DNA from 2 places in the Vibrio sp. R10-SF1-ISO8 genome. Region 2 is predicted to be linked to the other one. Evidence: riboswitches for the same ligand, from Rfam matches in the RefSeq annotation. Region 2 holds a riboswitch; the other holds the start of a gene.
What was found. A riboswitch is a leader RNA that binds a small molecule or an ion and turns the genes downstream of it on or off. The one in region 2 is predicted to bind lysine.
Positions count from the first base shown of each region.

Region 1: another riboswitch for lysine. It lies ahead of tet(35) (tetracycline efflux Na+/H+ antiporter family transporter Tet(35)); the one in region 2 lies ahead of lysC (lysine-sensitive aspartokinase 3).

Region 1 is NZ_JCBDHL010000018.1:48,235-51,656, forward strand. It holds gene tet(35) (tetracycline efflux Na+/H+ antiporter family transporter Tet(35)) at 82-1,683, opposite strand; lysine riboswitch at 1,798-1,979, opposite strand; gene AC6R00_RS13485 (H-NS family histone-like protein) at 2,573-2,983, shown strand; gene AC6R00_RS13490 (inosine/guanosine kinase) at 3,093-3,422, opposite strand, start outside.
Region 2 is NZ_JCBDHL010000015.1:112,137-115,558, reverse strand. It holds gene AC6R00_RS11500 (PglL family O-oligosaccharyltransferase) at 1-253, shown strand, start outside; gene AC6R00_RS11495 (pyridoxal-phosphate-dependent aminotransferase family protein) at 319-1,440, opposite strand; lysine riboswitch at 1,672-1,849, shown strand; gene lysC (lysine-sensitive aspartokinase 3) at 1,967-3,319, shown strand.

The DNA of each region.
Region 1 (3,422 bases), on a different contig from region 2:
ATTTAAACTTTTTTCAATTTGTATATGACAAATAAAAAGGGAGCCTGAGCTCCCTTATCTATTAGCAATAACTTCAATCTGTTACGCGTTTTGACAACTCGCCATCTTTGACTTAGACAGAACAGATAGCAAGACACAAATAGCGATAAATGCTACCGACGCTGCTGCGAATGACATGCCGATAGAAGCGGTCATACCCAGAGTAATGAAACCAATACACGACACTAGTGCAACTGACAGTGCATATGGTAACTGAGTCGCTACGTGATCGATGTGATTACAACGAGCACCTGTCGAAGAAAGAATGGTTGTATCTGAGATTGGTGAACAGTGGTCACCAAATACTGAACCCGCTAATACAGCACTTAACATTGGTAGCATTAGCGCTAGATCCGTTGCACCGGCCATATCACCCGCGATAGGCAGCATAATACCGAATGTGCCCCATGATGTACCTGTAGAAAACGCCATAAGACCAGACAATAGGAACAAAATAACTGGCAACCAGTGTGGGTTGATATTGCCTTGAGCTAAGGTCGACAAGTACTTACCTGTGTTCATGTCACCGATAACTGAACCAATCGTCCAGGCAAACACTAGGATCAGGATCGCGCCAAACATTGATTTCGCACCGATCCAAAGCGTACGCGAGATCTCACTTACCGCAATACCTTGTTTAACAACGGTAAACAGCGCAACAGCCAGGCCAACTAGGCCACCGTAAATAAGAGATGTACCTACATCAGTGTTTTCAAATGCACCAAGTAAGTTAAAGTCGATACCGTCAGCTGCAAGAGCTTGTCCGCCGGTGTAAAGCATTGAAGCAACAGTCGCAACAATAAGTAGTACTATCGGCAAGATCAGGTCAGAAACTTTACCCTTATCGCTCTCTTCGATATCCAACTCTTCGTTTAGCTCATGAGCTTCTTCCGAGTCTTCAGCTTGCTCTTTAGCGAAACCGTGACCACGTGACGCGGCAATTTCATGCTCTCGCATCTTACCGATGTCTAGTCCGAACCAAGCAACAGCAAACACCATAAGTAATGCAAAGATAGCGTAAAAGTTCATCGGAATTAGACGAACATATGCGCCAAGCGCTGAATACTCAGTGATACCATGCGAAACTAAGATGCCACCAATAATTGTCATGATGTAGGCACCCCAGCTAGAAGCAGGCATGATCACACACATTGGAGCCGCTGTTGAATCAAGGATATAAGCTAGCTTAGCTCGTGATACGTAGAAACGGTCAGTGACAGGGCGAGAGATAGCACCAACAGCCAAGCTATTAAAGTAATCATCAACGAAGATGAAAACACCTAAAAATGCAGCAAGAAGCTTAGAGCCACGCTTACTCTTAACTCGAGTTTGAGCCCACTCCGCAAACGCGCGTGTACCGCCTGAAAGCGTTAATAGCGCTGTCATCATTCCTAGCAGGAGTAGGAAGCCAACAATACTCATATTCCAAGTATTGATGCCACCATCTTCAATAAAGACGCTTGAAACGGTAGAACCAACATATCCAAGCGCACTACCAAATGAGTAGTCATTAAGTAAGATAGCGCCCAAAACAATACCCACACCGAGTGAAACAAGTACACGGCGGGTAATAATAGCAAGACTCAATGCCACAAGTGGCGGCAAAAGAGATAAAGGAGATGATGCAAAATCAATTAAATTCATGATCTTCAAAAACCAGTAATAAATGGTTAGAGATCTACTGCAGACTAATTGAAGGAAATCATTTCCAATCAATTAAGTTGAAATTAGCGATAGGTCAGCGAATGCGAAACCCAGCCCTACAGTAGCGCTCCATAGTTTTACAAATTATAGACTATGGCAGTGTTACCCCTTTCGGGTGTAACCCCAGCAAACCTCTTTGATGAGAAAGTTCACTTCGGCGAAATAACCTTTTATGCTTGCTCATTGGCATCACCCCAGCAAACACTACTTATTTATTCCGCGCCTCTACCGCGATCGTTGAAACTTTAAACTACCGAAAAATCATTTTAACAATAATTTAACCAACAAATCGCATTAGGTTGCGCCCATTGTACTCATATCACCACCTCTTTCAACATAATATTCCTTTTTCTACTGTTAAAAATATCGTTAGCTAGCTTCGACTAAGCTTTCATGATTGATGAATAGTCATCCCATTGGATAGCATATTGGTTCATCCATTGAACTCGAACGTTCTGATTTCTCAGAAATCCACCCGATTAATGACGTGTTTGTCTAACTACCTTTACATGACAGATACATTTTTTTGATACACCAGACTTGTTTTTCCGCACTAATACATAATGAAGGACATATACCTTGGGGCTACGCCTATATTTGCGATAACATTTAATATGAAACCGCACTCTCAGATAGTTCTCTGTTAATATAAAAGTTATATCGTGATTAAAAATCTATTTATTGCAAGCAGCTAAATTAATAATGAAATGGCTATCAAACAACATTGTGATAGTTATTTTACGTAAATTTATGTCAGTGAGATTGTAATATTAAATTAAGAGGTTTATGATTCATACATCGACAACTTATATTGCGAAGAGATGAATAAATGTCGGAACTAACAAAAACACTATTAAACATTCGTAGTCTACGTGCTTTTTCTCGAGAGCTAACACTTGAGCAATTAGAAGAAGCGTTAGATAAACTAACTACTGTTGTAGCTGAGCGTAAAGAAGCAGAAGAAGCTGAACGTGAAGCAGCTGCAGAGCAAGAAGCTAAATTAGCCGCTATTGCTGAACAGATTACTAAAGACGGCATCGACGTCGAAGCGCTTATTTCTGCATTGGCAGGTGAGTCTAAAGGAAGTAAGCCAAAAGCGAAGCGTGCTCCTCGCCCAGCAAAATATAAATATGTTGATGCTTCTGGTGAAGAAAAAACTTGGACAGGACAAGGTCGTACACCTTCAGTAATCCAAGAGCAATTAGATGCAGGCAAGTCACTAGACGACTTCCTAATCTAATCGTTTTGAGTGATTTATTTAAAAAGCGCCTTTATGGCGCTTTTTTATTATCCTCTCTAAAAATTAAAAAAGCCTCACTAAATTGAGGCTTTGATAGTTTGCAGTAGAATTAACGTTCCCAGTACGCTTCTTCCAAGCTATCTTCTCGTTCAGGAAGTCCACGAGATAGGCGCGGTGAATGCTGTACTAGCACTTCGTAACTAGCGCGATTAGAGTATTTACATACTTGCGAGAACGATGAATAAGTTAAGTATGAATGTGCGTGCTTACTTGAGTTAGGCACATTCTCTTTGTGGTATTTATTCGCCGCCATATCGTGTAACAATGCAGATAATGCAGCATCACCGGCACCATTAGTATTTTTAATTTTCTCTGGGCCACCCATATACGGTGAAATATGCGAGTAAACTTTGATCGGATTGTCGCAAAGCGCTTTTGA
Region 2 (3,422 bases):
CTTATACAAGCAAGATCCTCAGTTTATCAAGCCATACATAGATTGGTCACTGAAGATTATTAAAGATAAACCTCGTCCTGCTTTCTATAACAATTTGATCTTGGCCTATCAAGGGCTGGGAGACAGTGTGAAAGCGGAGCAAATTCGTAGCGAAGCTCAGTTCCTATTTCCTGAACGGGATTTCTCTGAGGTGCAGTACATCCCACCGAATATCGATGCCTTAAAGGCGGACAGTGAAAAAGAGACTAACTAGAGTCTGTTGAAAATAATTAAGGCGACCACCTGGTCGCCTTATTAATTGATATGTTATTGAGACTGCTATTGCGTCAATGCCTCTTCGAGCGCTCGTAAGCACAACGCGACATTCTCGGCGCGGGCACCGTAACCCATCAAGCCAATACGCCACGCTTTACCTGCTAACGCGCCTAAGCCAGCACCAATTTCTAGGTTGTAAGTCTCTAGTAGGTGAGTTCTCACTTTAGCTTCATCAATACCTTGCGGAACAAAAATAGCGTTGAGCTGAGGTAAGCGCGAGTCTTGCTCGACAACGAACTCAAAGCCTAGCTTCTCTAAGCCTTGTTTAAGTTTTTCATGCATGTCTCGATGTCGCTGCCATGCATTTTCTAACCCTTCATTCTTAAGAATCAACAAAGACTCATGCAGAGCATATAAGCTGTTCACAGGCGCAGTATGGTGATAACTACGCTTTCCTTCACCGCTCCAATAGCCAAGCACTAAACTCTGATCTAGAAACCAACTTTGAACTGGCGTGATACGCGCTTGAATTTTCTCAATCGCAGCTGGAGAAAAGGTCACCGGAGAAAGACCCGGAACACAAGAAAGACACTTCTGACTGCCTGAATAAACCGCATCTAGTTGCCATTCATCGACCTTAAGCGGTACGCCACCAAGCGAGGTCACAGCATCTACAATGGTCAGCAAGCCATATTGCTTAGCCAACTTACCCAAGGCCTCTGCGTCACTGCACGCACCAGTCGACGTTTCAGCGTGAACAAAAGCTAGGATTTTCGCGTCAGGGTTATCTTTTAACGCTTGCTCGACTTTATCGACAGAGACGGGTGCACCCCACTCATCATCGACAACTTCAGCTACGCCCCCTGCACGTACAACATTTTCACGCATACGCTCGCCAAACACGCCATTGCGACAAACGATCACCTTTTCACCCGGCTCAATCAGGTTGACGAAACAAGTCTCCATCCCTGCACTCCCTGGCGCAGAAACGGCAATGGTAAACTCATTGTCAGTTTGGAAAGCGTACTTGAGCAGCGATTTAAGCTCATCCATCATGCCAACAAATAATGGATCTAAGTGACCAACCGTCGGGCGACTCAAAGCTTGCAACACTTGAGGAGATATATCTGAAGGCCCAGGTCCCATAAGAATACGATGAGGGGGGATAAAACTTTGAATCGTCATTGGCAGCTCCTTTTTAATATCAATATAATTTTTGTTCTATCTTTACTTCCTTAAACCCACCTTAATTCAATTCTTTGTTGGCAGCAATTAGCCCAAAGTATTGAGGTCAAACCAGTGTCACAAGTTTGTTAATTATAAAAAGGCATAAAGTTACAAATTCTCATTGACATAGTTCACAGAAAAACGTTCAATGCGGATATGTGGCGAATATTTATGCCACATAGCAAATTATTTTGCAGAAGAGGAGCACTGCCCAGGTAGACGTGTTGTGGAGCCACAAATCCGATACAACACATTGAGGGGGAGTAGTGCCGAGGTAGATCCGAAGTGTCGGTTTGGATCTGTCGGTTGCTAGGGTTGAATCCCTACAACTGTCATCAGCCCAGTCTGATGATGAGCTTCTGAGGAAAGTCATACATATAAAAGACCCCCTCTCTTTCGCTCAACTCTCTTCATCAAAGCAAAACACTGGATGTTGGTATAGCTACCAAAAGTTTTTATTTTAGGAAGTCGTGGGAGAAATGCTGTGAGCAGTTTTAATGTAGCTAAATTTGGTGGAACAAGCGTTGCTAACTTTGAGGCAATGAGCCGTTGTGCTGCAATTATTGAAAGTAATCCAAATACAAAACTCGTTGTGAGTAGCGCTTGCTCAGGTGTCACTAACCTTCTGGTCGAGCTCGCTAATGGCGTACAAGATCAAGTTCGTCGTAGTGAGATTCTGACTAAACTGGCGCAAATTCATGATGCGGTACTCGAACAGCTTGAAGATGGAACCCAAGCAGCGAACGATGTTTACGAGATTCTCGACACAGTGACTAGCCTTGCGGAAGCGGCATCGATCCAAGCAAGCCACAAACTGACAGACCACTTAGTCGCGTGTGGTGAGTTGATGTCGACTCACCTACTTACCCAATTGATGAAAGAGCGCGGTATCAATGCAGTGCGTTTTGATATTCGTGACATTCTACGCACCGATAGCAATTTCGGTAAAGCAGAGCCACAACTAGACCAGATCAGCGAGCTTGCTCAGCAATCACTGGTGCCACTCTGCCAAGATGCAGTAGTGATTACTCAAGGCTTTATCGGTTCTGACGCCAAAGGCAACACCACTACTTTAGGTCGTGGTGGTAGTGATTACAGTGCAGCCCTAATCGCCGAAGCCGTTGAAGCTTCTGGACTTGAGATTTGGACAGACGTTCCTGGTATTTACACCACTGATCCACGCATTGCGCCTAAAGCTTCTCCAATTCCTGAAATTAGTTTTAGTGAAGCGTCTGAAATGGCGAACTTTGGCGCTAAAATTCTCCACCCATCGACGCTTCTTCCTGCACTACGCCACGATATTCCTGTGTTTGTCGGCTCATCGAAAGAACCACAGAAGGGCGGAACTTGGATTCGCCATCAGGTAGAAAGCTCACCGCTATTCCGTGCTCTGGCTCTGCGTTGTAACCAAACCATGGTTACACTGCGCAGCGCCAACATGTTCCATGCCTATGGTTTCCTAGCTAAAGTGTTTGAGATCCTTGCTAAACACAAAATCTCGGTCGACTTGATTACCACTTCAGAGATCAGTGTATCTCTCACTTTAGACCAAACAGATACTGCTGGCGGTGCACCACAACTTCCAGAAGCCGCACGTGTTGAGCTAGAAGAGTTATGTACGGTCGAGGTAGAACACAACCTATGCTTGGTTGCTCTGATTGGTAACAATATGAGTGAGAGTAAAGGCTATGCAAAGCAAGTATTCAGCACTTTAGAAGATTTCAACCTGCGTATGATCTGCTACGGCGCGAGCCCACACAACCTTTGTTTCTTAGTTGATGAGTCAGTCTCAAAACAAGCGATTCAGAAACTGCATACAGAGTTGTTTGAGGAATAAAAGGGATTCGGGATTCGGGATTCGGCTGATATTTTAAAGGGTTGGCATTTTTGCCAACCCTTTCGTTTTGGAGAGCTGGAGAGCTGGAGAGCTGGAGAGCTAA